3 regions of the Rhizobium sp. WW_1 genome follow, and region 3 is predicted to be linked to each of the others. Evidence: riboswitches for the same ligand, from Rfam matches in the RefSeq annotation. Region 3 holds a riboswitch; each other region holds the start of a gene.
The links. A riboswitch is a leader RNA that binds a small molecule or an ion and turns the genes downstream of it on or off. The one in region 3 is predicted to bind cobalamin.

Region 1 (7,667 bases), on a different contig from region 3:
CCATTCCTCGAAATAAACTCTCACGGGTTGCCTCGTGGTTGATTGGGCCCGCAGGGTTTCAAGGCGAGCCTGATAGAATGCAACCAGGGTTTCACCCTTGTGGCTGGCTCCGACAAGGGCGCTGACGGTTCTGATCATTGCAAGAATTCCGGCGATGTCACGCTGATTGAACGCATGCACCGCAATTCCATGGCGGACGAGGTCTGCGACGATCGGCGCCTGCAGATCCGAGAACGTCAGAACGAGATCGGGCTCCAGCGCCAGTATCTTGTCGATATCGGCCGATGTGAAGGCGGAGACCCGCGGCTTTTCGCGTCGAACCTGGGGCGGCCGCACCGCATAGCCGGAAACGCCGACGATCCTCTCCTGCTCACCGAGCAGATAGAGGACCTCGACCGTTTCTTCCGTCAGACAGACGATTCTATTTGGAGGAAATGCTCTCACGATCTTCGATCAAAGGGTGCGAGGTGGCGTCGCTTTTCCGGCCGGCTCGAGAAAGCCCGCCGAACGAATGACCGCATAGATTGCCATCAGCCCTGCGAAGGCCACGATATTGTCGCGGAGAATCTGAGCGATGACCGCCAAGGAGAATGCATCATCTCCGGAAGGCAGCATCAGTGTGGCGATGAACAACACGATTTCGTAGGCGCAGAAGCCGACCAGCAGCGCGACGAGGGCTGTCACGACGGGTCCAAACTTGAGACGCGCAAGCGCAAAATCCGTCGCCAATGCCGTGCCCGCCGCCAGGCCGATCACTCCGCCCCAGGCAAAACTGTCCCATTCGCGGGGATAACCGAGCAGCAGGTATCCGACCGCCTGATTGCCGAGCCACGTGGCGGCGACAACGGCAATTCCATCGCGTCGCTTCAGCGTCACCGATGCGATGGCGGCGATCGCCGCGAATGGCGTTGCACAGGCCAGAACATAGGAAAAGGCCAGGCCGCATGCCGACACTAAAGCGATCCAGGCTACTCTGGCGTCTTTGCCCGCAATTTCCAATGAGGGTCGGCTATGCGAGGGCATCGTCTCAACTCCAATCTATCTTTGAAAAATAACATCGAACGATTGGTTTTCAAAACGCCGTCATTGGTCGTCCGACTGAAGGCGTCGGCCTAGCGACACATCGTCGTGAAAATAAAGGTCTGATCTGTTCAGAATGCGATGGACGGACGTCGTTTTTCGAAGGAGACGCCGGCAATGCGGCGTGTTTAAATATGCTGTCCTTGGTGCCGCTTCGAATCGAAGTGGATAATTGGGAAGCCGGTCGAAATCCGGCGCTGCCCCCGCAACGGTAGCGAAGCCTAATGCCGACGACGGCCACTGGATCAATTGATCTGGGAAGGTGTCGGCAAGCCCCTGACGGGGCGGCTTCGGAGCCCGGAAACCAGCCTTGGTCACATGAATGACTTGACTGACTGCGGAGGGCATTCAGGAAGCTGATTGGCGTATTGGCTGCCGGGCCAATCGAGATCGATCTTCCGCCTTTTCAGTCAGTGCTCAAACCGGGAGCATCTGATGACGGATTTTTACAGCGACGTGCTGCGCAAACTGCAAAACAGGCGCGATGGCTATAGCCTGGAACAGGCTTTCTACACCGATCCGGAACTGTACAGGCTCGACCTCGAGCATATTTGGTACAAGGATTGGCTTTTCGTCGGACACGATTGCGAGGTTCCGAGAGCCGGCAACTACTTCACGCTGCAGGTCGGCGACTATCCGATCGTCATCACGCGGGATCGGCAAGGCGTAATTCGCGCCCTGCATAATTCCTGCCGACACCGCGGATCGCGCGTCTGCACGCAGCCCAAGGGATCATCGGCCAAGCTTGTCTGTCCCTATCATCAATGGACCTACGAACTGGACGGCTCGCTGCTGTTCGCACGGCAGATGGGCGAGGATTTCGACAAGTCGGCAAATGGCCTCAAGCCGGTCCATTGCGAGACCGTCGGCGGCTATATTTTCGTAAGCCTCGCCGATGAGCCGCTCGATTTTGGTCCGATGCGCGAGATGGTCGCAAGCTATCTTGCTCCGCATAATCTCAAGGACACGAAGGTCGCCTTCGAAAGCACGATCATCGAAAAGGGCAATTGGAAACTGGTCTGGGAGAACAATCGCGAATGCTATCATTGCGCGGCCAATCACCCGGAACTGTGCCGGACCTATCCGGAGGCTCCGACCGCAACCGGGGTCCAGGGTGCAAAGGATGATCCCGTCATCGCCGAACATTGGGCACGCTGCGAGGCCTCCGGCCTGCCGAGCGAATTCAAGATTTCTTCGACCGGCCAGTTCCGCGTGGCGCGCATGCCGCTGATCGAGGACGCGGAAAGCTATACCATGTCAGGCAAGCGGGCCGTGAAGCACCAACTCTCCGACGATGTCAGCCAGAGCCACATCGGTACGCTGCTGCTTTTCCATTATCCAAGCACCTGGAACCATGTGCTGGTCGATCATGCCATTACGTTCCGCGTCCTGCCGCTGGGCCCGGAATCAACGCAGGTCACGACAAAATGGCTGGTTCACAAGGATGCCGTCGAAGGCGTCGACTATAACATCGACGAACTGACGCATGTCTGGAACGAAACCAACGATCAGGACCGCCGGATCGTCGAGGAGAATGCGTTTGGCATCCGCTCTCCAGCCTATGAGCCGGGACCATATTCGGTCGAGCATGAAGGCGGTGTAATGCAGTTCGTCGAATGGTATGCGAACTTCATGCGCGATCGCAGGCAGTTTTGAACGACGGGAAATCGAGTGGGCCGGCGCAATACCCTAGCTCGCCGTGTCGTCCTTGCCGTAATAGAGCTTGCCGAGCTCGATCGGTTCGCGTCCCTGGCTGCGGCGGTGCATGTTCGAGTCGCGCAGCGAATAGACGCAGCCGCAATATTCCTGCTGGTAGAACTGCTCCCGCTTGCTGATCTCGATCATGCGGGCGGAACCGCCGCCTTTACGCCAGTTGAAATCCCAATAGCTGAGGCCGTCATAAGGAGCGACTGCCCGCTCGCCGCAATCATTGATCTGCGCCATGTTTTTCCAGCGCGAGATCCCAAGCGAACTGGTCATCACCGGAAAACCGTTCTCGTGTGCATAGAGCGCTGTCCGTTCGAAGCGCATGTCGAAACACATCGTGCAGCGAACGCCGCGCTCAGGCTCCCATTCCATTCCCTTCGCCCGGGCAAACCAGTTGTCCTTGTCATAGTCGGCGTCGACAAAGGGCACATCGTTCTTTTCCGCGAAGCGAACATTCTCCTCTTTGCGCAAGAGGTATTCACGCTCCGGATGGATGTTCGGATTGTAGAAGAAGATGGTGTAGTCGATGCCCGAGGCCGACATTGCCTCCATCACTTCCCCCGAACACGGCGCACAACAGGAATGCAGCAGCACTTTCTTGCTGCCGTCGGGCGGGGTCAAAACGGAGCGTACGAAATCGTTCATGGCCGCCTCATATCATAGCCACAGGGTTATCGCGACCCTGAATTGGGAAGGATCGTCTTCACGATCGAGGCATCGAGCGCTTCATAGTCGTGAAGCCCGATAGTGTCGTAGAGTTCGCCGCGCGTTTGCATCTCGGTCCAAACGGCCTCTGCGGAGCCGTCGCGCTTCAAGGTGGCGTAAAGCTTTTCCTGAGCCTTGTTGGCGACTCGCAATGAAGAGACGGGCCAGATGATCATGCGGTAGCCCATCTCCTCGAATTCGGATGCGGTGAAAAACGGCGTTTTGCCAAATTCGGTCATGTTGGCAAGCAAGGGAACGCCCGGCATGCGCCGCGCAAATTCGCGAAACATCTCGGCACTGTTGAGGGCTTCGGGGAAGATGGCGTCGGCGCCGGCTTCCATAAACAGCTTGGCACGCGCAACGGCGCCGTCAATGCCTTCGCTGGCCGCCGCGTCGGTCCGGGCGATCAGATAGAGATGACGGCGCGCCTTCGCCGCAGCCGCGACCTTTGCTGCCATGTCATGCGCGTCCGCAAGCCTCTTGTCGTTCAGATGCCCGCATTTCTTCGGAAGCAGCTGGTCTTCGATGTGGACTGCGCCGGCGCCCGCATCTTCGAAGGTTCGCACCATGTGCATGACGTTCAATGCCTCGCCATAGCCCGTGTCGCCATCGACAAGCAGCGGCAGGCCGCTTGCCCGCGCGATCTGGCGGATGAAAAAGGCAACCTCGTCCACCGTGATGATCCCGAGATCGGGAATACCCATGGAGGCGGTCATGGCAGCGCCGGAGAGATAGAGGCCTTCGAAACCCGCCGCCTTGGCCTGGAGAGCTGCCATGCCGTTATGGGCGCCGGGAAGCTGCAGGATGCCATTACGCTCCAGCAGCTCCCTGAAACGGATTCCGGCGGGGGCGTCGGGTAATTCGGATGCGACGAGATACGGCATTTTCAACTCCTCAGGCGGCTTTCGGACGGATTTTCGGGCCGCTGCGCTTGTTGATCGGCACGAATGTCTGGTTCTCCGGGCCAATATAATTGGCGGATGGGCGGATGATCTTGTTATCCGCGCGCTGCTCGATGATATGAGCTGCCCAGCCGGATGTTCGCGAAACCACGAAAAGCGGTGTGAACATCGCGGTCGGAATACCCATCATATGATAGGAGATGGCGCTGAACCAGTCGAGATTGGCAAACATGTTCTTAGTCTGCGCCATAGTCGTCTCGATCCGTTCGGCAATATCGAACATCTTCATTGTGCCGGCATCGACCGAGAGTTCGCGCGCGACCTTCTTGATCACCTTGTTGCGTGGGTCGGCGACGGTATAGACCGGGTGGCCGAAACCGATGATGACTTCCTTCGCCTCGACCCTGCGTTTGATATCCTCATCGGCTTCTGCGGGATCTGAATAGCGCTTCTGGACGTCGAAGGCGGCTTCATTGGCGCCGCCATGCTTCGGCCCGCGCAAGGCACCGATCGCTCCTGCAATTGCCGAATACATATCCGAGCCGGTCCCGGCGATAGATCGGGCCGTAAATGTCGATGCGTTGAACTCATGCTCGGCATAGAGGATCAGCGAGGTATGCATGGCGCGGACATGTGAGGCGCTCGGTGTGCGTCCGTGCAGCAGATGCAGGAAATGGCCACCGATCGAATCGTCTTCCGTTTCCACATCGATGCGCCGGCCATTCTGGGCAAAGTGGTGCCAGTAGAGCAGCATGGAGCCGAGCGAGGCCATCAGCCGATCGGCGATATCGCGGGCACCGGGATGGTTGTGATCGGGCGCTTCCGGAAGGACGCAGCCCAATGCGGAGACGCCCGAGCGCATGACGTCCATGGGATGGGTCGCCGCCGGCAGCAGTTCCAGGGTACGACGCACGACATCGGGAAGACCTCGCTGCGCTTTAAGCTTCGATTTATAGGCCGAGAGCTCCGTAGCCGTCGGAAGGGCGCCGTGGACCAGCAAATGTGCGATTTCCTCGAACTCGCAGGTTTCGGCGATATCGAGGATGTCGTAGCCGCGATAATGCAGATCGTTGCCGGTGCGCCCCACGGTGCAGAGAGCTGTATTGCCAGCGATTACGCCTGAAAGCGCGACGGATTTCTTTGGCTTAAATGCTGTCATGATGATCCTCCGCTACTTGTTCCAGTCAAAGATGCCGCGGGCGGTAGCCGTGCCGGGCAAGGGATGTTCCGCCTGAAAGTTGAGTTGCCCCAGCTCTTCGGGTTTCAGCGAGGTGAGGCGTTCCACCGTGGCGACGAAGTGGTCCTGTTCTGCAGGCGCGACAACGCCCTCGGCCAACGTCCGGAACTTGTTGACATAGTCACCTCGTCTGAACGGCTTGGCGCCGAGCGGGTGGGCGTCGGCGACGGCCAGCTCATCCTCTATGACGGTCCCGTCCCGCAGGGTGACGACGACGCGTCCGCCGAACGCCTTCTCCGCCGGATCGTGACTGTGGTAGCGCTTGGTCCAGGCAGGGTCTTCGACCGTGGTAATTTTGCGCCAGAGGGCGACCGTCTCTGGTCGGTTGGCCCGTTCAGGCGCATAGGAGCGCTCGTGGTGCCAGCCCCGATCTTCCAGCGCGACGGCGAAGATATACATGATCGAGTGATCAAGCGTTTCGCGGCTCGCCTTCGGGTCCATCTTTTGCGGGTCGTTGGCCCCGGTTCCGATGACGTAGTGTGTATGATGGCTGGTGTGGATGACGATGCTCTCGATCTTCGAGAGATCGCCGATCTTCGGTCCCATGCGCCGAGCGAGATCGATGAGCGCCTGGCTCTGATATTCGGCTGAGTGTTCCTTGGTATAGGTGTCGAGGATCGCGCGTTTCGGCTCACCTTTCTCCGGCAGAGACACGATATACTCGGCCTTCGGTCCGCCGAGCAGCCAGGCGATGAAACCATCCTCGCCTTCCCAGGCGGGCGAGGGCGCGCCTTCACCGCGCATGACGCGGTCGACGGCTTCAATGGCCATCTTTCCGGCAAAGGCCGGCGCATAGGCCTTCCAGCTCGAGATCTCACCCTTGCGCGACTGGCGCGTCGTGGTCGTGACATGCAGCGCCTGTTGCACGGCCTGATAGATGGTTTCCACGGGAAGGCCGAGCGCGGCACCAATGCCGGCCGCCGCCGATGGGCCGAGATGCGCGATATGATCGATCTTGTGTTCGTGCAGGCAGATGCCCTTCACCAGGTCGACCTGAATCTCGTAACCGACGGCGATGCCGCGCGTAAGAGCCGCGCCATTCAAGCCGCAATGCTGCGCCACCGCCAGTATGGCGGGGATGTTGTCGCCTGGATGCGAATAGTCGGCGGCAAGAAACGTATCGTGGAAATCGAGCTCGCGAACGGCAACGCCATTTGCCCAGGCCGCCCATTCCGGCGAAAAGCGCCTGGCTTCGGAAAGGCCGAAGATCGTGGCTCCGGGGGCGTAGGGATGAGTGATGGCCTGGGCGCGAGCGCTGGCAACCGGGCGCCGCGATAGTGAAGCAGTTGCAACGGCGGCATTGTCGATGATGCGGTTGCCGATCATCTCGACGACATCGTCATCCAGTGCGGCATCATCGACGGCGACCGCGGCGATCTTCCAGGCAAGCTGGTCTTCGCGGGCCAGATGCTCAGCCGACTTATGGGTGCGGACATTATGCAGTTTCACGAATGCGTCTCCTCGAGTATTTCGACATGACAGTTGTTTTGTAAAGGCGCGGGGCGGCCATGTTCATTGACTGCCACCATTTCAAAGCGGCCCGTCATGGCCTGATGGCGTCTGCCGCTGGTCAGATTTTCCATCGTCGCCTCGACGAGAACGGTCATCGACGCATGGCCGCATCTTGTTACGACGGCCGTGAATTCGAGCAGGCTGCCGATCGGCACGGGCTTTCGAAACCTGACCGCGTCCGTTGCTGCCATGACGACCGGCTGGCGGGCAAAGCGACTGGCCGCGACAAAGGCCGCGCGCCCCATCATCTCAAGACCCTTGGCGCCGTAAAGGGTACCGTAGTGATTGGCGTGTTCCGGAAAGATCATTTCGGCAAAGAGGCAGTTTGTCGCTCCGGTCGGGATGTCGCTGCATTCCATGGTCGCTCCCAGCGCTTGCCAACAAGACATTTCTTCGCAATATCTACTGGTAGAAGAAATGATAAATAGCTGAAATTGCAGAAGTTTGCGAAGTACGATTTGCAAATCTGCAAAGTTTGCGAAGATCGAGAGGTCTAGATGAAGAAACCATTTGTTGGAGTTCGC
Region 2 (7,667 bases), on a different contig from region 3:
CGCGACACAGCTCCGACGACTGTTGGGACGCTCGCATCATAGCGATCTCGAATTCTGACGGTCTCACGCTTCTCAAAGTCGACGCCGCTGAGGTGCTCGATGAACGTCGTGACAAAATGCTGGCGCGTTTGCTCACCGTCGCTAACAATATCGATACCTGCCTGTCGTTGATCGTCCAAAGACAAACGCAGGGCATCCTGCTTGCCCTCGATCAATTCCTCATCTTCCAATTTCCAAGGTGACCAGAGCTTCTCAGGCTGCGCAAGCCATGAGGGCTTCGGCAAACTGCCGGCGGTGGACGTGGGCAACAGTCTTTTCATGATAGCGACCTTATATTTCGGTTCGTCAAATAGCGTAATTGGCAGACCATTGCTCAAGAATGGTCTTGTATGGTTTGATGAAGTGCTCCTCAGCAAATCTGCCCTGCTCGATAGCCAACCGGCTACGTTCTTCTCGATCATAGACAATTCGAGTGAGTGAATAGTCCTGGTGCTTCAGGCTCGGCTGATAACATGTCCCGGCAGCCGAATTGGCATTGTAAATCTCGGGTCGGTAGATCTTCTGAAAAGTCTCCATCGTGCTGATGGTGCTGATCAGTTCAAGATTGGTGTAATCACCAAGCAGGTCGCCGAGAAAATAGAAAGCCAAAGGCGCGACGCTATTCGGCGGCATGAAATAGCGAACCTTTAGTCCCATTTTTCTGAAGTATTCATCGGTTGAAGAGAATTCATCCTGGTGGTATTCGATACCCAACACCGGATGCTGATTTTCAGTTCGGCGATATGTCCTGCTGCTTGACGCGCTCAGGCAGATAATCGGCGGCTTATCGAAATTTTCCTTGTAGGCACCTGAATTCAGAAAGCTTTTGAACAGCTTACCATGCAGGTCGCCGAAATTATCCGGAATGCTGAAATCGGGGCGGTTCTTGTTGTGCTCTGGCAACACGACGCTGAAGTCGTAATCTCGCACGTAAGAGGAGAAGTTGTTCCCCACAACGCCCTGAATGCGTTCATTCGTTTTCCGGTCGACGATGTTCGTTTTCAATACCTCAATTAATGGGAAGGCATTACCGTCGCCTTCAGCACCGATATTCATTTCAACGGAAATGATCTCAAGTTCGACAGAATAACGATCTGCATTTGGGTTATCCCAATTCGCCAGGGCGTTGAAACGGTTGTCGATCATCTTCAAGGCGTTCCGCAGATTCTCCTGACGGTTCGCCCCTCTCGCCAAATTGGCAAAATTAGTGGTGATCCGCGTGTTCTCTGCGGGGCGATAATCCTCATCGAAAGAAATTCGCTTTATATTAAACGTAAATTCTTCGTTCATCGCGATCTTGCGCTCTAAATTCCGAGATAAAACCTGCATTACTGTTTTCCCTTTCGAGATTTTCCTAATTGTATGTTCCGGTTTTCTCGGGCGTAATTCGTCACACCCTCCGACATTAGGAGCGGTGCGTGCTATGTAGCTGAGGGATTGATCGACTAAAAATGGTTTTATCTCATTGAAGCATGAGCCATCTTCATCATTTCGCGGTCGAAGCGCTCCAGCCGGAATTCAAAGACGTCGCCTTTCCCAGTGCTCATAATGGGCAGCCACTCGCCTCAAGCTTGACTTTTTACAGACATCTTGACCCCTTCGGCGACATGCGGCATTGGTTCGTCGTCGTGGTTCTGCGGACGAAAGTCCGGAGCTAAGAGGGAATTCGGTCAGGGATCTTGTGAAGACCCGAAGCCGAAGCTGCCCCCGCAACTGTGAGCGGCAAGCGAAGGTCCATCCATGTCACTGAGGCGTGCCTCGGGAAGACGGACCATAGCAATGACCCGCAAGCCAGGAGACCTGCCGCGATAGATAACGTCCACGGGCGGGGTGTCCCGGTGTGCCGCTTTTGCGATCGGCATTCCCGTGCCGTCGCCTTTGCGTCATGTCAGCACCTTACCACAACACAATGGCAGTGCCGATGACAGAGACCACGACGATAGCAAAAACTGCCCAGCATGGCTCGATAGCCAGCCTTATCGATATCGCTTTTCCCGAAGATACGAACCATCACGGCACCCTTATCGGGGGTACCGGACTTGTCGAGCGCGCAGGCCGCAGCTCCATGTCCATCGAGACAAAATTTCGGTCCGAAAACCCGTTGACGGGCAACTGGCATAATACGGTCACCCGACACTTCAGGATGGTGGCGGTCTGCAAGGATCACCGGCCAGCTTCCGTCCACGGTCGTGGTGCGACCGGAGCCGTTCCCCTTGAGCAGAGGCGGGCATAACCATGCTGGACAGGCAACATCTGTCAATCCTGCGCGAAGTCGATCGCTTGGGCAGTCTGACGGCGGCAGCCGAACGGCTGAATGTGACCCAGTCTGCACTCAGCCATACGATCCGAAAGCTCGAAGAGCGCTATGGCGTGGCTGTGTGGGAGAAGGATGGTCGTAATCTTCGCCTCACCGAGGCCGGGCGTTACATTGTGACGCTGGCGCAACGCATTCTACCGCAGATCGAAAGGGCTGAGGATGTCTTGTCGGATTATCGCTACGGTCAGCGAGGCTCTCTGAAGATCGGCATGGAATGCCATCCCTGCCATCAATGGCTGATGGGCGTCACAAAACCCTATCTGGTGGACTGGCCGGACGTGGATCTGGAACTGACGACATCATTTGCCTTCGGAGGGGTGGCAGCTCTGACGGGATACGAGATCGATATCCTGATCACACCGGATCCGATCGAGGCGCCGGGCATCCATTATCTATCTGTGTTTGACTACGAGCTCGTGCTTGCCGTACCGACCGATCACCCACTCGCGCGCAAGGACTACGCCGAACCAGCGGATCTGCTGGACGAAACTCTCTTCACCTATCCCGTGCCGCCGGAGCGATTGGATGTATTCACGCAGTTTCTAGCTCCCGCCAACTGCCGTCCGCGACATCACCGGAATGTTGAGACCACGGAAATGATGCTTCAGCTCGTTGCGGCCGGTCGTGGCGTCAGCGCCATTCCGAACTGGCTTGTACGTCGGGAGGCTGCCGAACTCGGCGTTCGTCCTGTCCGGATCGGAAAGAGCGGAATAGGTAAGAGTATCCATCTCGGTCTGAGAAGCGGCGACGAAGCCGTCGATTTTATAGCTGGGTTCCTAAACACGTCGCGCCAGACATCAGCTTGACGCGTCTGTGCCCTTGTCCTCCTTGCCGGAATAGACCTTGCCGATCGAACTCGGCGAGGTCTACGGCTATCAAAGACTGTATGACTATCGTCTCGACCGAGGCGAGATGCGTTGCCCGAACCGGGCTGCGCATCTGACCCGTCTTGCCGGAGTTAAGGCGCAGATCTGTTGCAAACGTCGCTGGCGCCTGGGGCGGCAGGACTTCCATCGTTGTAGATAATGCGCTCAACCAGCAATTTGACGTAGAAGTTCCGGATAAGGACTGGGTCACGGGCGTCATATTGCAAGCGCTGCTGATGGCGGTGTCGAGGTGCAAGCCGAAGGGTCAGATGTCGATCCACTCGGATCAGAGCTCGCAGCTCACCCGCATGGACTGGGCCTCGTTCGTCAAGCACCATAACCTGGTTCACTCGATGAGCCGACGGGTTAACTGCCATGACAATCCTGTGGCCGAGAGCTTCTTCAATCTTCTGGAGCGTGAACGGATACGCCGCAGGGGTTGCCGGTCACGCAACGAGGCTCGCTAGGACGTGTTCGATCACATCGCGACGTTCTGCAATCCGAAACGCAAACACGTCAAAAACGGGATGCTGTCACCGGTCGGCATCGCGAAGCAGCAGAAATTACAACCCAGGGGCGTCTACGAAGCGCTGGGCAATTTCCATAACCGGATCCCGTGTCCATAATAAGTACACACGCGTCTATTCGAAGAGAAAACTAGTTCACGCAAGCGCACGTCGGGATATGACTCGGGGTAACGAAGAAATGTTAGAGCGTGTCTATGCAAGCAAACAATGTTCCGCCAACTCAAAGTCGTAGGACATCGTTAAACCTGTTGCGTTGCCTTATATTAGCCTTCGTCCCTATGCTCTCACATTCGGCCTCGGCCCAGTCCTCCGACCAACTCTGCATCAACAACATGGTGGACGTCGACCTCAAGACCGTCGCTCTCTATGAGGTGGATACGCCGACCGGCATCCACTTCGTTCATGGTCCTGAGGCAGGAAGTTGCCCTGCTGCGAACGACGTCTGCCAGCAGCGGGCCCGCCTCGTGAAAGGCAATCAGGTTGTCGTCATAAGCCGCTTCGGCGATTACGCGTGTGCGATATACGTTGCAGCGCGTAAAGGTAAGGCTATCGCCACTTCCGGCTGGTTGCCACTTTCGGCTTTGAAGACTATCGAGCCCTCGCCCCACTGGGCCGGTCATTGGATCAGTGATGACAGCGATGCGACGATCGATGTCGTGGCAAAAGACGACGCCAAAATTGGGATCGATGGCAACGCGACATGGAACAGCAACCCAATCGACGCGCAATCAGGTCAGTTCGGTGCAGTCATCTCCCCCCAAGGCGCTTTCGTCTCCTTTACCGATGGCGACAATATAAAGACTGCCTACGCGAATTCAGCGTGCACAATTAAAGCTGCTCAACTCGGCCCTTATCTTGTCATCACGGACAACCACAATTGTGGTGGCTCCAACGTCACCTTCTCAAGCGTGTACGTTCGAAAATGACGGCGTCCAAAACCGGCAATCACGTGATTATAGAAAGAGCCGAGGAGCGGCGAAGCGCAATGTGTCGCAACTCTCACATTCCTTAGCGGCATGATCGAAAAGGCGTAGGAGATCATGCGATCGATAAAATCGTCCACGATGGCCGACAACGATGGATAGTGGAGAGAATCACGTTTTGTATCGGGGAATGACCGAAAAGCCGATGCAAGAATATGTTGCACGCGTATCCTTACATCGAGTTTTGGCGCCGTTGTTGCCCATGATCATGGGGTCGATAGACGCTAGTCCGTGATGCAGGGCTTTCTTGCTCGACCGCGGTCGAAAGATTTTCGAAACGAAGCGATCCACAAAGTGGTCGCCCTCCACAAGGAAAAAAGCGATCATGCGCTTGAGACTCCTCTCCCTAATCGCGGCTTTGCTTTCAACTCCGCTTCTCGGATACGCAGCGACTGCCGGATTGCCGGGCGCGAACGCCAGCGCCGCTGACGTCGTGAGATTTACGGTCGACTACGAAGGCCATGCCGCCGACGCGGACGAATTGCTCCGAGGCGCCAGTCGTTCACCGACGAAGATGGAAACGATCCTGTTTACGCATGATTTCCTTGCGAGTTGGTACGCGCTGAAGGCGAAGGAAGCAGCAAATCCCGATGCCGTCTCGGCGCCCAATAGCACTCCGGGAATCGACAATATAACGAATGGTGAGACTGACTATCTCACCAGCGCGGACTCCGACGATGGCGGTGCCCATCCGGTGAAATTCAAGGACGTATCCGATAAGCTCAACGGCGTCATGGTCGCGATGAACTATAACGCGAACGGCTCTTATTCTTGCTTGTTCTTTCTAAAACCGGAAAATGGCAGGCTTAAGATTGACGATATTCTGTTAAGCCCCTTCTCTGGCGGAAATTTCAATCCATGGACCCTGCATCGTCCCGGCGTTTCTCCGGGCGTTCGGCAAGATGTTGCGAAGGCGTTGAGTGACGGTAAATCAAATGGCAAATAGGGGAGATTGGGTCACTCCTCCGAACCGCGCTGCGGCGCAGCAGCCCTTGCAGTTAGCTCGCCGCGCGCTATCACGGCATATTCATTGGACTTTAAATCCCCGGCCGGTGGTCTACCGACAGCAGACAGGCTGCACAGCAACTTTGGAGGAACTGAATGACTGATGTAATGAGAGCGGCCGGTGCGTTGTTGCTGACAGTCGTTGCCCTCGCCGGGTGTGCGCCCACCGCACAGAATGGATTTGCTGGTAATACCGGCGCGGCTTCAGCCACCGCCGTCAATTATGACGGCGCGGTCGCCGAAATGAATAGAATGACCGAGATGGATCGGCAGAGAGTAGCCCAAGGGTTGGCATCGCCAGAAGTAATCCCACTCGATATCGAGAAAGCAAAGCTGGCGACAGAGGCCCAGGCGATAATCGCGTCGGGCGACAAGGCGAAGGCCCGCGCATGGTCGGAGCGTGTACACGCCATCGACGCGCGCCGAAACGCCATCAACAAGCAGTTTACGATGGCCTATTTCGCTAAGCATCCTCCCGTCGACACCCCTGCCAATTGCAGTTTCGACCCCAGACTGGGCTGCCGCCCAACCTATTGAGAACTCCGCGCCACGAGAATGGAAGGATATGACCGTCATTTCTCGACCCAGGTCTTTCTGCTGTCCGATGTTCCTTCAAGCTCGGCGGTCAGCCGGTAATCTTTCCGAGGCAGCACCACCAATTGATTCGTGTGCGTTCTGTCTTTCCTGCAGCCTTGCCATGATTGCGGAGGCCAGGAGGTGAACGGCATCTCGGGATAGCCGCCGCCGTCCGCGATTAGCGTTGGGTCCCGCTGCTTGTTACCGGAACCATGTCTGACCTGATGCGCGAAACCAACACGGTCTTGGAATTGGGCTCGCCCGCCTGCCGACCAATAGGTTTTCCCACCATCAATCTCCCACTTTTGAACGGAGCTGGTTTGACGCGGCATTTCGCAACCCGAACCACAGTCCCGAGGCAACGCAAGCCTGCCACAAAGGAAAGAACAAGCATGACATGGTCAGTGAATATCGCATCTGAAACACCCCTTCCGGCCAAAACGCACCACCGAAAGTGCCAGCGATTACCATAGGCCATCCGGAAAATCGGATATTTCGGCGCCTAAGCAGAACCCATATGACGATTGCCATGAAGGCTGCACCTATGAGGCCGCCGATGGCGCCACTCATCGCGTAGTCCGTATATTGCGGGGTACTGTCGTCGCTAAGAAGAAAATCGACGCTACCCGCTGCCAAAACAAGAGCGACGGCGGTCGAGGCGATAAGCAACGCAAGTAGCCCAACACCACGACCTCCGTTTTGCGCCGTGATTTTACTGCGGACGATCATCGCCACGAGGATGCCAAACGGCGCCGAGAGCGGAACTGCCAGCCATGTCGGTTGCCGTCCAAATTGATCGAGTGCATTTGCCTCCAGCATGGCGCTGATTCCGACAAATGCACAACCCGTTAGCGCTCCCAGAAGAGCTATCGTCACGTAATCCTTCAATGGTTCCTTCATCCCATATCTCTTGCCTGACACCTTAGGAGCTCCAGCTCATCAGCCTCTTTGGATTATCGGTCAAAGCTTCGCGACACAGCCATCGGCTCGTAGACTCGGACAAGGACGATAGAGGCTGCGAGATCCGGCCATCACCAGTTCTCTTTGTCGAAGGCGGTCAGTTCGCAATCCGGCTTCGTGGTATAGGAAATACTGGCACTTTTGCCCGCAAAGTCCTTTAGGTCAAACCAATGGGTGCTTTGAGGTGGCCCCGCGTCAGGCCCCGGAAATGTCAAATGCCGTTCGTTCGACCCTGTCGCCGCCGCCATCTCCTCCGGAGTTGGACAGGAATCGGTCAGCAGAGAAACCGTCAACATACGAGAAATTGTCGTCTTGCCATTCGGCCCTAACGGCGCCTCGAATCTCCATTCAACCATCACCTTCCCGATTCCAAGGCTCGACGATGGTGGGGCAT
Region 3 (7,667 bases):
TAGAAATACGGCGAATAGCACTGGCGGCGCGGGCCGGAATTTGGCTGGAACGTATTGTCGTAAGCGCGATAGGAACGATAGCGTCCCTCGCACCATTCGACATGGCGCGGATTGATGCCGGCGCTCGGGGCCGGAGCCGGCTCATAATAGCGCGGCTGGCTGGCGATTGCACCGCCGATGAGCGCGCCTGCGCCGAAGGCTGCCAGCGGGAACCAATAGCCGTCGTGATAGCGATAACCATGACGATAGCCGCCGCGATAACCGCGGTAGCCGCCATACCAGCCTCGGCGATAGTAGCCACCATGGCGCCACTGCACCTGTTCGACGTTGCCGGGGGCGGCCTGGGCGGGCGCAGTCTGATTGACGATCGGCGCGGCGGGCATCTGCATGGCAAAAGACGGTGTGAAGCTCGTCAAGGCAACAGCAGCCGTCATGGCGACTGTCGCGATTTTTGCACGGAAACCAAGCATTTTAATCTCCATTCCCTGGTTCGACTTGGGACTCAAGCCTGTAGGCGTTTCATGTCGGGAATGCTTCCCGATTAAGGTTTCGCTGTCTGCTTCGTCGCATATCCGAGTAGACGGAAAGAAACGCGACAGCATGTTATTCAGTTCCTCAAATCCCTACCAATTTAAGGAGTTATGCGGGGCTCCACGATGAATTTATAGTGATTTCATTCTTAACCCAAGATTAACCAGCAATCCTTACTGTTATTTCATGAAAGGATACCGGCAAAGTAACCTCCTCATTTGCAGCTTGCTGACGATCCTGACCCTGATGGGGCCGGTCTCCAAGCCTTCGGCCGGCGAGAGCCAGCCCTGGACCGATCCGAAAAATGCACTGATTGTCGATGCTTACGAGCTAAACACCATCGACTGGACTGCGTTTCTGCAGGACAAGCGGATCGCCGGCTTCATCTCCAAGGCGTCGGACGGACTACCTGAAAGCTTCAGTTGCACCGGTGATCATGGTGGCGATACGGTGGCTCATTGCAGGACGATGTGGCGCAAATACGCCGTCAGCCGCGAGCTGTTTCAGACGCGTCGCATTCTGGCAAAATCGAACGGCCTGCTATGGGGCGCCTATCATCTGGGCCGGCCCGGCAATCCGATCGACCAGGCCAATCACTTTCTCGACTACGCCGATCCGCAGCCCGACGAGCTGATGGTGCTCGACATAGACGGCATGGACGCCACGCAATTCATGTCGCTCGACGACGCGCAGATCTTCGTTGCTCACATCAAGGTCAGGACCGGGCGCTACCCCATTCTCTACGTCAATCACAACACGGCGCGCTACATCGCCGATCACCGGGGCACCTATCCGCTGCTGTCGCGGCTGCCGCTGTGGTACGCGCGCTACAAGCCGGATGTGAAGGATACCTTCCCGCTCGGCAACTGGGACAATTATGCCATCTGGCAGTTTGCTTCGTCGGATAATTGCTCGGAGAAAAGCTGCCCCTATCGCGTACCCGGCACGCTTACCGATATCGACGTGAATGTCGTGCCGATGACGAAAGTCCAGCTTGCCAAGATCTGGCCGCAGGGTGATCTCTTGCCCGCCAAGCCCCTGCCTGCACCGGACCTGACGATCGCGCTCGCGCAGATGTGCAACGGCCCGCGGCAGGCGCTCGTTTCGCTCATGGTCGACATCGACCCGGTCGTCACAGCTTCGACCCCACAATCGAAGCCGGTCGAAATCAACGAGCTGAATTACCAGGATTTCTAAAGCGCGTAGCGATCCTTCAGATTCGCTCCTCGCGCTTCAGGTCTTTGATTCTTCGCACGTCGTTGTCGCAAAACCGCTGCACACTTTTGCGGGACATGCTTTAGCTTGGCGAGGCGGTTTTCAGGTCGATGCTATGCCTCGATCTGCACATCCGTCTTCGGGCGCGAGCAGCAGGCGAGGATATAACCCTCGTCGATCTCGTCATCGAGGATGCCGCCATTGTGGCTCATCTCGACTTCGCCCGAGAGCTTCATGACGCGGCATGTACCGCAAAGCCCGGATTCGCAGGCCGCTCCGATGCGCACACCGGCACCGCGCGCCGCCTGAAGCACGGTCTGGCCCGCGGCGCAGACGACATCCTTGCCGGCCATGGTGAAGCGGATCGTCGTCGCGGCCTCGCCGGAGGCATCGTCGGAAACCTCCGCAAGCGGCGTTGCAGCGTTCGCTGGCTGGAAGCTCTCCTGATGATAGCGCGACATGTCGAAACCATGCGCTTCCAGCATGGAGCGCACGGCGTCCATGAAGACTTCCGGGCCGCAGCAGAAGATCGTCCGGTCCATGAAATCAGGAGCCAGGAGACCGATCTTCGCCTTGTCGATGCGTCCCTTCAGCCCCGACCAGAGATCGGTGCGGCCACAACCCTCGACGATGAGGCCGAGATTGAGGTTCGGCATGAAGCGGGCGAGATATTCGAGTTCGGAGCGGAAAATGATGTCGGTCGGGCTGCGCGAGCAATTGACGAAGGTGATGTCCGACAGCGGCGCGATGTCGGCCATGTAACGCGTCATCGACATCATCGGCGTAATGCCGGAACCGGCGGAGACAAACAGGTACTTTTCGCCGGGATGACGGATATGGCTGAAATCGCCGAGCGGACCGAAAGCCTTGATGCGCATGCCCGGCTTCAGGTTCTCGAACATCCAGCGCGTGCCGATGCTGTCCTTCTGCGCCTTGACAGTCACGGCGACCGAAAAGGGCCGCGACGGTGTCGACGACAGCGTATAGGTGCGCATGACCGGCTCCGGAGCCGTCGGCAGCTCCAGCGTCACGAACTGGCCCGGCAGGTAGCGGAACCAGTTGTCCTTGTCGGAGCCGAATGTGAAGGTCATCACATCGGGCGCCTCGGGCGTGACCGAGAGACATTCGAGCAGATGCTGCCTGTCGCTCCAGGGCTGCATCTGGTCGAGGTGTCGATGGCGAAGGGAGGCGGTCATGTTCATACTCAGGCGACCGCCGACAGCTTGGCCTGATCGCCCTGCAGCCGGTTGATCATGAAAGTCGTGTACCATTCGACGAACTGCATGACGCCGCCTTCATGGATTTCCGAATAGGGACCGGGCTCATAGGCCGGCGAGCGGATGCCGAAGGCGTTTTCCTCGACGATGCGGCGGTCCTGGTCGTTGGTCTCGGTCCAGACGTGCGTCAGTTCTTCCAGATCGTAGTCGACGCCTTCGACCGCATCCTTATGGACGATCCACTTGGTGGTCACAGCGGTTTCCTCGGCGCTGATCGGCAGCACGCGGAAGGAAATGGCGTGATCGCCGAGCATGTGGTTCCATGTCGTGGGATAGTGGAACAGCAGCATGGTGCCGATGCCGTTGATCGTCACATCCGACGAGAGCGGACGCTTGACGGCGTTCTGGCCCGACATCGTGTAGCTTTCGGCACCTTCGATCAGCGGCATGCGGGCCGTGCGGAACTGGCCGTCCGGAGAAAGCTTGAATTCGCTCGGCAGGCCTGCGGCCTCGCAGCGCTGCCAATGTGCGGCGATCACCGGATCGTTCATCGCGCCCTGCACGCCGCTAACGGTCGGCGCTTCCGGGAAGGTGCGGCAAAGCTCGGGATGGTTGGCCGCGCAGTGATAGCACTCGCGGTTGTTTTCCCAGACCAGCTTCCAGTTGCCCTTTTCGATGATGGTGCTCTGGAAGGCGATCTTGGCTTCGCTGATGCGATGCGGCGCGATGTAGGGTTCGATGGTCTCGCGGACCGGAGCGAAATCCGGCGCGTTCTGCGCAAGGCAAATGAAGATGTAGCCGCCGACGCTTTCGCAGTGGACCGGCTTCAGCCCGTGCTGGCTCTTGTCGAAATCCTCCGCCATCTGGCGGGCGAAGAGCAGCGAGCCGTCGAGTTCGTAAGTCCACTGGTGATAGGGGCAGACGAGCTTTGCCGAGGAGCCGCGCTCGGTGTTGCAGACGCGCGAGCCGCGATGGCGACAGCTGTTGTGGAAAGCGCGGATGACCTGATCGCGACCCCGGACAATCACGACCGGGTAATCACCGATCTGGACGGTGAAGTAATTGCCCGCGCGCGGCACTTCGCAATCATGGCCGATGAACAGCCAGTCGCGATAGTAGATCATCTCCATATCGAGCTTGAAATAATCCGGATCGGTATAGAACGGTTGTTCGAGACTCAAACCCGTCCGGTGGTTCTTCAATTGCCGCAGAACTTTGCTGCCGATATCCATTTGCCTATCCTTCGCAGTACCGGGAGACGTGCAGAGGACATGCAGAGGCCATCGGGAATGGCCCAAAGCAATGTCCGACCGCCCGCCGCGGTCAGTAAACCATGTGTGCCCAAGGCTGGTTTCCGGGCTCTGGAGCGGCCCTGTTTCCAGAGCCCCATGGCACCTTCCCAGGCCGACCAGACCCAGTGGCTTTATCCGCCATGCCTCACTCCACCACCGTTGCGGGGGCAGCGCCGGATTTTGACCGGCTTCCCAATTCTCCGTCTCCCTAGCAAACGGCACCTTGAGATTGATAACATCATAGCGCCCGGCACCGGCGGCGGCTGCGCTGCAATGCGACATCGGCTTCGAAATTGACGACAGCCGAAACGGGGCAGCGGGACGGTTGCCCTTGCAGGCGATATAGAGAGGCAATTCAACCTCTTACATTCCGGTGCGGGACATGAGGGGGGTGCGCTGCCCGACCCTTGCCGATGACGCTTTATTCTGATTGCGACAGATCAACCAACCGAGGGCGATTGGGCGGCCGAAAGAGCTTGCAAAGCCGCCATCGCACGACCGGCATCGGCCGCTGGCACGAAGATGTGGTCATGATGGTAAGCCGCGACCACATTGGCGCTGATACCCTCGTTGCCGAGCGCCGTTGCGAAGGCAGCGGTCAACCCTACGGCCTCGAGAGAGGAGTGCACTTCGAGCGTTATCATGCGCATGGTGGGGGCCGCGGGAAATCCAGCCTCTCGGGCCGTCTCCAATGGAAGGATCAGCGTCACGCCTTCCTTTTCACGGAAGAATCCGAGCGGCCTCAGATGGATGTGGTCTGCCAACATCGACGCCGGAACGCTGCAATAGACGAATTCGCCCTCGGCAAGGCTCGGCTTCATGCCGGAAAGGAGCTGCTGGAGATCGGTAATTCCGGGCATGTTTCTCAGTCTCCTTAAAAGTGCAGCATCCCAGATGCGGTTAAGCTCGGCTCAAGCTATGTGATCTAGCATGTCGCTCAGAGACTAACATAGCGAGATCCGGCATGGCCAAACTCAGATATTTCGACGCTGGGAAGCCCGCCGACCCCGAACCGGCGCCAGTAGTGCCGACGACAGGGCACAGCGAATTCCTGCGCACGGGGCGCATCAACCGGAACAGGCCGCACTGGCTTGCCGAAGAGCGGGAATATCTCAGTCACGAACACGTGGCCGAGCGCACGGCGCTGAAGCTCAGGGATGCCGGCGAAAAGACGCATGACCGGCTCAACAGCTTCCACAAATCAATCCGTTTCCCGAAGCTCATCTTCCATCACACGCTGAAGGACACGCCGCATCTCGGCTATTGCCACGTGACAGCCGCGCGGACACAGTTCGCACAATATGAGCAGGTGAACTGGGCGTTCTATATCGCCAATTTCTTTGCCCGTATCGGCCAGGAAGAGAATTTCTTCGAAGACATCAGCCTCAAATATTCTCGGATGTATTTCGCCGTCGCCGTTCACCCGGACAAGCAGGCTGAGGACAAGAAGCTGACGATCAATCGCGACATTCGCGGCAACGGCGTACTGTTCCACACCCACGATCCGCAGATCGCCATCCGCAACGTTCTATTGCTTGGCGCCCGCAACGAGCAGCTTCGCGACATCATTCGCCAGCTTTGACGATTGATCCGAAAACTCGAAGGGCATAAGAACGGCCTGAACTGCAAGCAGGCAGGCCATGGCACGACACATAGACATTCTCGAACATCCGCAAACCGCGATCGACGTCGCCACGGCAACCCTCGCCGAGGGTCTGCCGATCGGGCTGCCAACGGAGACGGTCTACGGCCTTGCCGCCGATGCCACCAATCCCGCCGCCATCACCCGGATCTACGAGACCAAGGGGCGTCCGCGCTTCAATCCGCTGATCTGCCATATGAGCGATCTCGCCATGGCCGAGCGCTATGCCATCTTCGACCCCATCTCGCGTAAGCTCGCGGAAGCCTTCTGGCCCGGCCCGCTGACGCTGGTGCTGCCGCTCAAGCCCGATAGCGGCATCCATCCGCTGGCAACAGCCGGACTTGATACGGTCGGCATCCGCGTGCCCAAGGGCTTTGCCGGCGAGCTGATCCGTGCCTTTGACCGACCGCTCGCAGCACCAAGCGCCAACACATCAGGCAAAATCAGCGCCACCAGCGCCGATCATGTCGACGACGATCTCGGGGAACGCATTACCCTTATTCTCGATGCCGGGGCTTCGGTCGTCGGCGTGGAGTCGACCATCGTCAAGGTCGAGGATGGCGAGATGCGCCTCTTGCGGCCAGGCGGTCTCGCAGCGAGCGAAATCGAGCGCGTGGCCGGCAAGAAGCTCAAACGCAAGAAGAAGGCCTCGGCCGCCATCGAGGCGCCTGGTATGATGGCTTCACATTATGCACCCGGAGCAGCCGTGCGGCTCGACGCGACGGAGGTTTCCGCAAACGAGACGCTGATCCGCTTCGGAACGCCTGACATTGCCGGTATCGGTGAGGCGGTTGCAGTGCTGGATCTGAGCACATCGGGCGATCTCTCAGAAGCCGCCGCAAACCTCTTCGATTTCATGAAGCGCGCCGATGCCACAGGTGCGGCCACGATTGCCTTTTCGCATATTCCAGACGAAGGCCTCGGCGAGGCGATCAACGACCGGCTGCGTCGCGCGGCCGCGCCCAGAGAATAAATCAGCCCGACACCATCAGGCAAAGGACACGCCATGAGCAGCTCCGCCCTCTCTTCCGACCTTCTCGATCGCTTCGCCGCCATCGTCGGTGAAAAACATGCCGTACGGGATGCTGCGGAAATCGCGCCGCATCTCGTCGAAAATCGCGGCCTCTATCACGGCGCTTCGCCCCTGCTGCTCAAGCCCGGCTCGGTGGAAGAGGTGTCGGCGATCCTGAAGCTTGCCAGCGAGACCGGCGCGGCCATCGTTCCGCAGACCGGCAATACCGGTCTCGTCGGGGGGCAGACGCCGCGCGAGGGCGGCTCCGACATCATCCTGTCGCTGGAGCGCATGAACCGCGTTCGCGATATCGATCCGGTCGGCAATACCATGATCGTCGACGGCGGCTGCATTCTCGCCGATGTTCACAAGGCGGCAGCCGAGCATGGCCGCATGTTCCCGCTTTCGCTCGGCTCCGAAGGCTCCTGCCGCATCGCCGGCAACCTTTCGACCAATGCCGGCGGCACGGCCGTTCTTGCCTATGGCAACATGCGCCAACTGTGCCTCGGCCTCGAAGTCGTGTTGCCCACGGGCGAGATCTGGAATGGCCTGCGCCGCCTGAAGAAGGACAATACCGGCTACGATCTGCGCGATCTCTTCATCGGTGCAGAAGGCACGCTCGGCGTCATCACCGGCGCGGTGCTAAAACTCTTTCCGCAGCCGCTCGGCCATCAAGTCGCCTTCGCCGGTCTGCAATCGGTCGACGATGCGCTGACCCTGTTCAAGAATGCCTCGAGCCTGTGCGGCACGGCGCTGAC

Region 1: it holds a riboswitch for cobalamin, as region 3 does, so the genes downstream of both, BJ928_RS16765 (aromatic ring-hydroxylating dioxygenase subunit alpha) here and BJ928_RS03330 (aromatic ring-hydroxylating dioxygenase subunit alpha) in region 3, are expected to answer to the same signal.
Region 2: it holds a riboswitch for cobalamin, as region 3 does, so the genes downstream of both, BJ928_RS39600 (hypothetical protein) here and BJ928_RS03330 (aromatic ring-hydroxylating dioxygenase subunit alpha) in region 3, are expected to answer to the same signal.

The regions. Positions count from the first base shown of each region.
Region 1 covers NZ_RAIN01000005.1:214,786-222,452, forward strand. Annotated here, with positions in the region: gene BJ928_RS16755 (cobalamin-binding protein) at 1-444, opposite strand, end outside; gene BJ928_RS16760 (hypothetical protein) at 454-954, opposite strand; cobalamin riboswitch at 1,208-1,408, shown strand; gene BJ928_RS16765 (aromatic ring-hydroxylating dioxygenase subunit alpha) at 1,516-2,736, shown strand; gene BJ928_RS16770 (epoxyqueuosine reductase QueH) at 2,770-3,432, opposite strand; gene prpB (methylisocitrate lyase) at 3,459-4,376, opposite strand; gene prpC (2-methylcitrate synthase) at 4,387-5,553, opposite strand; gene BJ928_RS16785 (MmgE/PrpD family protein) at 5,566-7,080, opposite strand; gene BJ928_RS16790 (hotdog domain-containing protein) at 7,077-7,667, opposite strand, start outside; gene BJ928_RS16795 (short-chain fatty acyl-CoA regulator family protein) at 7,641-7,667, shown strand, end outside.
Region 2 covers NZ_RAIN01000027.1:49,641-57,307, forward strand. Annotated here, with positions in the region: gene BJ928_RS35820 (methionine synthase) at 1-320, opposite strand, end outside; gene BJ928_RS35825 (DUF1852 domain-containing protein) at 346-1,329, opposite strand; cobalamin riboswitch at 1,652-1,862, shown strand; gene BJ928_RS39600 (hypothetical protein) at 1,961-2,272, shown strand; partial or broken gene BJ928_RS35835 (LysR family transcriptional regulator) at 2,275-3,078, shown strand; partial or broken gene BJ928_RS39605 (IS3 family transposase) at 3,117-3,848, shown strand; gene BJ928_RS35845 (hypothetical protein) at 4,082-4,675, shown strand; gene BJ928_RS35855 (hypothetical protein) at 4,980-5,678, shown strand; gene BJ928_RS35860 (hypothetical protein) at 5,834-6,274, shown strand; gene BJ928_RS35865 (hypothetical protein) at 6,605-7,213, opposite strand; gene BJ928_RS35870 (hypothetical protein) at 7,345-7,667, opposite strand, start outside.
Region 3 covers NZ_RAIN01000001.1:700,192-707,858, forward strand. Annotated here, with positions in the region: gene BJ928_RS03315 (BA14K family protein) at 1-470, opposite strand, end outside; gene BJ928_RS03320 (GH25 family lysozyme) at 778-1,728, shown strand; gene BJ928_RS03325 (hybrid-cluster NAD(P)-dependent oxidoreductase) at 1,860-2,948, opposite strand; gene BJ928_RS03330 (aromatic ring-hydroxylating dioxygenase subunit alpha) at 2,951-4,195, opposite strand; cobalamin riboswitch at 4,291-4,496, opposite strand; gene BJ928_RS03335 (ACT domain-containing protein) at 4,696-5,115, opposite strand; gene BJ928_RS03340 (DUF6656 family protein) at 5,220-5,837, shown strand; gene BJ928_RS03345 (L-threonylcarbamoyladenylate synthase) at 5,896-6,870, shown strand; gene BJ928_RS03350 (FAD-binding oxidoreductase) at 6,904-7,667, shown strand, end outside.